Myxococcus guangdongensis: one gene and its partner. The protein of the gene in region 1 interacts with the protein of each later gene in a pairwise test. Links are inferred from orthologs where the notes say so. Each region holds a gene or a part of one and is shown in the gene's direction. Other genes may lie near its edges.

Region 1 (3,785 bases):
TCGTGTGCACCTTTCTGGGGACCACGGTCTTCTTCCCCGCGCTGCTTGCCCTCCTGGAGCGCTGGAAGGAGCGCAAGGGCTTGCTCGTCACGCGGGAGGGCGCGGTCGTCCGGAGTCTCGATCTCGACGCGGCCGAGTCCGAGGCTGGGTCGTCGGGGGAGCGGAAATCGGCGTGAGTCTCTCGAATGCCCAGGGGCTGCGTGGCGCCGCCCCGGTGAAGGGTTCCCGTGAGGCACAGGTCCGTCTGGGGCCCGTGGACCTCATCATCGTCATCGCCTGTTCGCTCGCGGCGCTGGTGCTGCTCGGCCCCGGGCGGTGGACGCTGGGCTCGCTGCACCATGTCTGGCTGTTCGCCTCCATGGCGGCGGGTCCCCTGGTGCTGCGCACGCTCGAGTCCCGCTTCCCGCATCAGCGGTGGCTGACCATCCTGGCGGACTTCTGGCTGCTGCCCGCGGCGGTGCTCACGCACGGTTGGCTCACCCCCGTGGTGGACACGCTCAACCCGTTCCTGCGGGACGCGCAGTTGGTGGCCGCGGACCAGCGCATCTTCGGGTTCCAGGCCTCCGTGGTGCTGGCGAACGTCATCCCCGGCTGGCTCAACGACGTGCTGCTCCTCTGCTACTACGGCCACTTCGTGTGGCCGCTGGTGCTGGGCATCGGCCTGTACCGCCGCGCGCATGGGGCCTCGCCGGAGTTCGACGAGTACCTGCTGGGACTGGGGCTGTTGTTCATCCTGAACTACTCGGCGTACTCGTTGGTGCCGGCCGTGGGGCCGCGCTACTTCTTCATCGACGCGTTCGATGGGCCGCTGCAGGGCACGCTGACGCCGTGGCTGGATTCGATCATGCGCCGGCCCGTCTTCGCGCGGGACTGCTTCCCGTCGGGCCACACCGGCACCACGCTGCTGGTCCTCTTCTATGCGTGGCGGTTCTCCCGGAAGGTGTTCTGGGTGATGTTGCTGCCGGGCATGGGGCTCATCTTCGCGACGCTCGCGGGGCGCTTCCACTACGCCACGGACCTGCTGTGCGCGGTGCCGCTGGTGATGGTGGTGGTGGGCATGGCCACGGCGCTCACGCGGGCGGCGCGGCAGCGCGAGAGCGAGAGGGCCGCGCGCTCCGTCCCGGTGGACGCTATCCTGCGCCCCTGAGCACGTTCCGGCCCTCGAGGCCGGCCGCGTCGGGAGCGCTCCATGTCCAGGTCCGTGTCGTCGCAGCGCGTGTCGCGGTTCGGCACCACCGTCTTCTCCGAGTTCAGCGCGCTGGCCCAGAAGCACGGCGCGGTGAACCTGGGGCAGGGGTTCCCCGACTTCGACGGGCCGGAGGCCGTGAAGGAGGCCGCGCGGCGGGCCATCCACGACGGCGTCAACCAGTACGCCATGAGCACCGGCGCGCGGGACTTGCGCGTGGCCATCGCCGAGCACTCGGCCCGCTTCTACGGCCAGACGGTGGACCCGGACACCATGGTGACGGTGACGAGCGGGGCCACGGAGGCCATCCTCGACGTCATCCTCGGCCTGGTGGACCCGGGGGACGAGGTCATCGCGTTCGAGCCGTTCTACGACTCGTACGACGCGAACATCACCTTCGTCGGCGCCACGGCGCGCTGGGTCCCCCTGAGGCCGCCGGACGCGGCGCATGCGCAGTGGTGGTTCGACTGGGACGAGCTGCGCGCGGCCTTCACCCCGCGCACGCGGCTGCTCATCCTCAACACGCCCCACAATCCGACGGGCAAGGTCTTCACGCGCGAGGAGCTCGAGCGCATCGGCGCGCTGTGCGCCGAGCATGACGTGAAGGTGCTGTCCGACGAGGTCTACGAGCACATCACCTTCGCCCCCGCGCGCCACGTGCGCCCGGCCACCGTGCCCTCGCTGGCGGACCGCACGGTGACGGTGAGCAGCGGCGGCAAGACGTTCAGCCTCACGGGCTGGAAGGTGGGCTGGGTGATTGCCCCGCCCGCGCTGCGGGACGCCATCCAGCGCGCGCATCAGTTCGTCACCTTCGCCACCGCGTCCCCCTTCCAGGCGGCCATGGCGGCGGCGCTCCGTCTGCCGGACACGTACTTCGACGGGCTGTCGGCGGCCTATGCCGCCCGGCGGGAGCGGCTGTTGTCCGGGCTGCGCGACGCGGGCCTGAAGGCGCATGTCCCGGAGGGCAGCTACTTCATCCTCACGGACATCTCCGGCCGGGGCTTCGCGGACGACGTGGCCTTCTGTCGGCACCTGGTGTCGGAGGTCGGCGTGGCGGCCATCCCTCCGAGCGTCTTCTACGGCCCCGAGCACCGCCACCTGGGCCATGGGCTCGCTCGCTTCGCGTTCTGCAAGACGGACGCGGTGCTGGACGAGGCCGTGCGCCGGCTGCGCGCGAAGCTCGGGCCCGGGCGCTGAAAGGGCGGGCGCCCCGCGTTGCGACGGCGGGACGGGGTTGCTACATCCCCCGGCAGAGGAGGGCGGTGCCGTGCTTCCCGGCCGCCGACGTGCGCGCGTGGACTTCTTCGGCGAGCTGTACCTGCGCAGCACGTTGCCCTTCCTGTCCGAGAGCGTGACGGCGAGGGAGGCGGATTACCTGGCGCGCGTGTTCGCCGACGTGCCCGGCCCCGAGCCCGTGGTGGACCTGGGCTGTGGCCATGGCCGCCATGCCGCGCGACTCCAGGCCTCGGGCCCCCTGGCGGGGCGCGTCATCGGGCTGGAGCGGGATGCGTTGTCGCTGGCGATGCGACGTCCGGGCTTCCCCGTGGTGCGCGGCGACCTCCGGGCACTGCCCTTCCGGGAGGGTTCTCTGGCGGGGGCGTATGCGTGGTACTCCACGCTGTTCGCCTTCACGGACGAGGAGCATGTGCACATCCTCCGGCAGGTGGCGCGGGCGTTGAGGCGGGGAGGGCTCCTGGTGTTCCACACGGTGCCGCACGAGCGACTGGCCGCGTCACCGGGCGCCGCGTTCCAGCGGACCCTTCCGGACGGGGGCGTGTTGGCGGAGGAGAGTCGCTTCGATGTGGCGACGGGGCGCGACGAGGGGCGGCGGACCCTCACCTTGAGAGACGGCCGTGTCCTGTCTGCGTCCTACGCCATTCGTTACTATCCCCTTGCGGAACTGACCGCGCTGTTGGAAAGCACCGGGTTTTCGATCTCCTGGGTGCATGGCGGACTCGATGGCGAGCCGCTGACGCGACTGTCGGCCGACCTGATTGTTGGAGCGGTGCTGCGAGATGCCTGAGACCTCCCATTCACGAGCGCGCGGGAACCTGCTGGGCCAGCTGCCGAAGCGGGTGGACGTGTACGAGGTCGGTCCTCGCGACGGCCTGCAGAACGAGCTGCGCACGCTGCCCACGCGGGACAAGGCGCGGCTCATCAATGCCCTGGTGGACGCGGGCGAGAAGCGCATCGAGGTGACCTCGTTCGTCTCGCCCAAGTGGATTCCCCAGCTCGCCGACGCCGAGGAGCTGCTGCGCCTGGTGGGGCGTCGCGAGGGCGTGGTGTTCTCCGCGCTGGTGCCCAACCTCAAGGGACTGGAGCGCGCGAAGGAGGCCGGGCTGGAGGAGGCCGCGGTGTTCATCTCCGCGTCCGAGGCCCACTCCAAGAAGAACATCAACAAGAGCATCGCGGAGGCGATGGCCGGCGCGCGCGAGGTCACCTCGGCGGCGCTCCAGGCCGGCATGCGCGTGCGCGGCTACCTCTCCACCGTGTGGGGCTGTCCCTACGAGGGCCACGTCCCGGTGGAGCGCGTGGTGGACATCTGCCGGCACCTGGTGGACGCGGGCATCTACCAGCTCAGCCTGGGGGACACGATTGG
Region 2 (4,939 bases), on another replicon or contig:
GTCGGGCGTGGCGGACTCCAGCTGGCCCACCACCTCCGAGCGCACCCCGCGCTGCTCCGCGGCCAGCTTCGCGCCCTGCTCGAGCAGGCGGTCCTTCACGGCGTGGATGGACTGGCGCTGGGCCTCCGTCGCGTCGAGGTCATCCAGCTTGTCGTTGAGCTTCCACGTCACCACCTGCTTGATGCGCTCGGGGTTGTGGCCCCAGCCGTGGTGCCCTCCGCGAAACGCGAAGCCGCTGAGCAGCACGACGGCGACGACGGCGGAACTGGCGATGGCGAGCTTCTTCATCATGGGTCTTCTCTCCGGCAATGGGGCGCGCGAGGCGGCCCCGGGTGGCTGCGCCGTACTGGCGACGCTGCCCAATGTGCCGGCCGGGTTTTGGGCGCGCTTGTACCGGGCGTGAAGAAACGTGAAGGGCTCCGCCGCCCCGGAGTTCCACCCCCGACGTGCCTGCCTGGACGCCGGATAGGGAGGCGCGCGGAGTCAAGTTCTCCGATGGCCCCGGACCGCCGTTTTCCGTCGGGGTTCGGGCCGCGCAAGAGGCCGATTTTCCGGCCCCTGGGGCCCGCCGACGGAACCTCGAGAGAGAGGGTAGCGAGAGGGCGACACCAAACGTAGTGTTCGCCTCACCATGTCCTTTACCCACCTGCACCTTCACACCCTGTACTCGCTCCTCGATGGGGCCATCCGGATGAAGGACCTCATCAAGACGGTGAAGGAGAAGGGGATGACGAGTGTCGCCGTGACGGACCACGGCAACATGTTCGGCGCCATCGACTTCTACAAGAAGGCGAAGGACGCGGGCATCAAGCCCATCCTCGGCATGGAGGCGTACGTCGCCGGCCCCAAGGGGCGTGAGGACCGCTCGGAGAAGGTCTCCCACCACCTCATCCTCGTGGCGAAGAACGCGGAGGGCTACGCCAACCTGCGCTACCTGTCGTCCACGGCGTACATGCAGGGCTTCTACTACCACCCGCGCATCGACAAGAAGGTGCTCGCCGACCACAGCAAGGGCCTGTTCGCGCTGACGGCGTGCCTGGGCGGCGAGGTGACGAGCGCGTGCTTCCGTGGGGACATGGACCACGCCCGCCGCGCGGCCCAGGAGTACAAGGACATCTTCGAGCCCGGGCACTTCTTCCTGGAGGTGCAGTCCAACGGGATGCCCGAGCAGGACAAGGCCAACGTCAACCTGATGCAGCTGTCGCGGGATCTGGACATCCCGCTGTGCGCCACCGCGGACGCGCACTACATCAAGCGCGAGGACGCGCGCGCGCACGAGCTGCTCATGTGCATCGCCAGCGGCAAGACGCTGGCGGACAACAAGCGCCTGAAGCACGCCACGGACAAGCTCTACGTCACCAGCCCCACGGAGATGCTGGAGTTCTTCAAGGACACACCCGAGGCGGTCCACAACACCCAGCGCATCGCCGAGCAGTGCAACCTGGAGCTCAAGCTGGGCAAGCCGATGCTGCCCACCTTCAAGGTGCCCGACAGCCACACGCCGGACAGCTTCATGGCGGAGCTGGCCTACGAGGGCCTGCGCGAGCGCTTCACCGAGCTGGCGGCCACGGTGACGTACCCCATCGACCGCGAGCAGTACCAGGCACGCCTGACGCTGGAGCTCGGCGTCATCCAGAAGATGGGCTTCAGCGGCTACTTCCTCATCGTCCAGGACTTCATCAACTGGGCGAAGAAGATGGGCATCCCCGTGGGGCCGGGCCGTGGCTCCGGCGCCGGCAGCCTCGTGGCGTACGCGCTGCGAATCACGGACGTGGACCCCATCCCGTACAACCTCCTGTTCGAGCGCTTCCTGAATCCGGAGCGCGTGTCGATGCCCGACTTCGATATCGACTTCTGCCAGGACCGGCGCGACGAGGTCATCCAGTACGTCGGCCGCAAGTACGGCGAGATGAACGTGGGGCAGATCATCACCTTCGGCTCCTTGAAGGCCAAGAGCGTGCTGCGCGACGTGTGCCGCGTGTTCGCGCTGCCCTTCAGCGAGGGTGACCGCATCGCGAAGCTGGTGCCGGAGGTGCTCAACATCACCTTGAAGGAGGCCATCGAGATGGAGCCTCGCCTCAAGGAGATGATGGAGAAGCCCAGCAACATCGGCGAGGTGGAGGGCAAGCCCGTCACGACGAAGGACGTGCTCGAAATCGCGCTCGCGCTGGAGGGCCTGCACCGCCAGCCCGGCATGCACGCGGCCGGCGTGGTCATCGCCGACAAGCCGCTGTGGGAGTTCGTGCCCGTCTACCAGCCGCCGGGTGAGAAGACGCTCATCACCCAGTTCGCCAAGGACGAGGTGGAGGCGGCGGGCCTGGTGAAGTTCGACTTCCTCGGCCTGAAGACGCTGACGGTGATTCAGCACGGCCTGGACCTGGTCAAGCGCAACCACGGCAAGGACATCCCGCGCCACGAGATTCCGCTCAACGACGACAAGGTCTGGGAGCTGATGGCCAAGGGCGACACGGCCGGCGTCTTCCAGATGGAGTCCAGCGGCTTCACGGAAATGGTGGTGAAGCTCAAGCCGTCCTGCTTCGAAGACGTCATCGCCGCCGGCGCGCTCTACCGCCCGGGTCCTCTGGACTCCGGCATGGTGGATGTCTTCATCAACCGCAAGCACGGCCGCGAGAAGGTGTCGTATCCGCACCCCGCGCTGGAGCCGGTGCTCAAGGACACCTACGGCGTCATCGTGTACCAGGAGCAGGTGATGCAGATTTCGCAGGTCCTGGGTGGCTACACCCTGGGCCGCGCGGACCTGCTTCGCCGCGCCATGGGCAAGAAGAAGGCCGAGGTCATGCAGGCCGAGCGCGCCGGCTTCCTCGAGGGGTGCGCGAAGAACAACGTCGACCTGAAGGTCGCCGGTGAAATCTTCGACCTGATGGAGAAGTTCGCCGAGTACGGCTTCAACAAGAGCCACTCGGCGGCGTATGGCCTCGTCACGATTCACACGGCGTGGCTGAAGGCCCATTACCCGTGCGAGTTCATGGCGGCCCTTCTCTCCAGCGAGAAGGACAACACGGACAAGGTGGTGAAGCACATCGGCGAGGCGCGCGAGTCGGGCCTCCAGGTGCTGCCGCCGGATGTGAATCAGTCGGACCTGCAGTTCGGCGCGGTGGACGGGAAGATCCGCTTCGGGTTGGGCGGCATCAAGGGCGTGGGTGAGGGCGCCATCGAGTCCATCCTGGACGCGCGCAAGGACGGGCACTTCAAGAGCCTGTTCGACTTCTGCGAGCGCGTGGACAGCCGCAAGGTGAACCGCAAGGTGCTCGAGGCGCTGGTGAAGGCGGGCTCGTTCGACTTCGAGAAGCGGCCGCGTCGGCAGATCTTCGACACGATTGAGAAGGCGATGAACCGGGGCTCGGCCAGCCAGAAGGACAAGGCGGCGGGGCAGAGCTCGTTGTTCGGGATGCTGGCGGGGCCGGCCACGGGTGGTGGAGGGCTGAAGGACGACTACGTGGTGGTAGAGGAGTGGTCGGAGAAGGAGCGGCTGGCGCTGGAGAAGGAGGCCATCGGCTTCTACGTGTCGGGCCATCCGCTGCATCAGTACGACAAGGAGCTCAAGCGCTACGCGAAGCCGATTACCTCGGTGCAGCGCGCGCGCAAGGACGACAAGCTCACGGTGGCGGGCGTCGTCACGGTGCTGCGCGAGCGGCCCACGAAGACGGGCAAGCGCATGGCGTGGGTGACGATCGAGGACTTGTCGGGCTCCATCGAGCTGGTGTGCTTCCCGGGCAAGGAGGGGACGCGCAGCGTGATGGGGAGCAACGGCAAGTGGACGAAGCAGGGGCCCAAGCCGGGGTTCGAGAACTGGGAGCACCTGCTGAAGTCGGACGACCCGATTCTGGTGACGGGGACGGTGCAGATCAGCCAGCGTGACGAGGACTCGCCCACGCCGGAGCTCATCGTGGACAACATCCAGAGCCTGAAGGAGGTCCGTGAGAAGCGCACCAAGCGGCTGGAGTTGCGGGTGCCGGCGGACCTGCTGACGGAGGACCGGGTGGCGAAGCTCAACGAGCTGGCGAAGAAGTACGCGGGGGCCACGCCCGTGGCCGTCAGCGTGCTGTTCCCCGGTGAAGCGGAGGCGCTCATCGGGAACACGTCCCTGAAGGTCCAGGTTCATGACGACCTGCTGCTCGCCGTGGACCGACTGTTCGGGATGAAGGTGGTCGAGTTCGGGTGATGAAGGGGCGCTGTCACGCGCCGCTTTCGCGCGGGTGAGGTACGGTGCGCTCACTCTCGCGGGAGGCCGTGATGGACGCCACGTACAAGTCGCTGCGCATCGAGAAGGCGGATGGAGTCGCCGAGGTGGTTCTGCTGGGCCCCGGGCGAGGCAACGCCATGGGCCCGGACTTCTGGCGGGAGATGCCGGAGGCCATCCGCGCGCTCGATGATGATGAGTCCGTCCGCGTGGTGCTCGTCCGTGGCAACGGGGACCACTTCACCTACGGCCTGGACCTCATGGGCATGATGGAGTCCCTGGGGCCGCTGCTCACTGGCGACAACAACCTCGCCCTCGAGCGCACCCGGCTGCTCAAGCTCATCGGCGACATGCAGCAGGCCACCGAGGGCGTCGCCCGCTGTCGCAAGCCCTTCATCGCCGCCGTGCACGGCTGGTGCATCGGTGGAGGCATGGACCTCATCGCCGCGTGCGACTTCCGCTACTGCTCACGCGACGCGAAGTTCTCCCTGCGCGAGGTGAAGGTCGGCATCGTCGCGGACCTGGGCGCCCTGCAGCGCCTGCCTCGCATCATTGGCGAGGGTCACACCCGCGAACTCGCCTATACCGGTGGTGACGTGGACGCCGAGCGCGCCCTTCGCATGGGGCTCGTCAACGAGGTGTTCTCCTCCGCCGAGGAGATGCTCATCCAGGCCCGCGCCACCGCGCGTCGCATCGCCGAGAATCCGCCCCTCGTCGTCCAGGGCGCCAAGCAGGTCA

What was found. Proteins that work in one complex are often made in the same cells at the same time.
Region 2: the proteins of LXT21_RS23360 (region 1) and dnaE interact in binary tests that used the Escherichia coli proteins (3 or more experiments, as listed by UniProt). The link is inferred for Myxococcus guangdongensis from one-to-one orthologs.

The regions. Positions count from the first base shown.
Region 1 is NZ_JAJVKW010000007.1:410,415-414,199, reverse strand. What follows is about bases 333-3,286. They hold LXT21_RS23360 (methionine aminotransferase), read left to right. Parts: upstream 333-1,189; coding sequence 1,190-2,383; downstream 2,384-3,286. Other genes in these bases: LXT21_RS23350 (hydroxymethylglutaryl-CoA lyase), read left to right, coding at 3,202-3,286; LXT21_RS23355 (class I SAM-dependent methyltransferase), read left to right, coding at 2,481-3,209; LXT21_RS23365 (phosphatase PAP2 family protein), read left to right, coding at 333-1,147. Outside these bases: LXT21_RS23370 (efflux RND transporter permease subunit), read left to right, coding at 1-176; more of LXT21_RS23365, read left to right, coding at 215-332; more of LXT21_RS23350, read left to right, coding at 3,287-3,785. UniProt on the Escherichia coli protein: Shows aminotransferase activity with methionine and histidine as substrates, and to a lesser extent also with phenylalanine.
Region 2 is NZ_JAJVKW010000008.1:165,945-170,883, reverse strand. What follows is about bases 276-4,383. They hold dnaE (DNA polymerase III subunit alpha), read left to right. Parts: upstream 276-631; coding sequence 632-4,183; downstream 4,184-4,383. Other genes in these bases: LXT21_RS24610 (crotonase/enoyl-CoA hydratase family protein), read left to right, coding at 4,255-4,383; LXT21_RS24620 (Spy/CpxP family protein refolding chaperone), read right to left, coding at 276-291. Outside these bases: more of LXT21_RS24620, read right to left, coding at 1-275; more of LXT21_RS24610, read left to right, coding at 4,384-4,939. UniProt on the Escherichia coli protein: DNA polymerase III is a complex, multichain enzyme responsible for most of the replicative synthesis in bacteria. This DNA polymerase also exhibits 3' to 5' exonuclease activity. The alpha chain is the DNA polymerase catalytic subunit.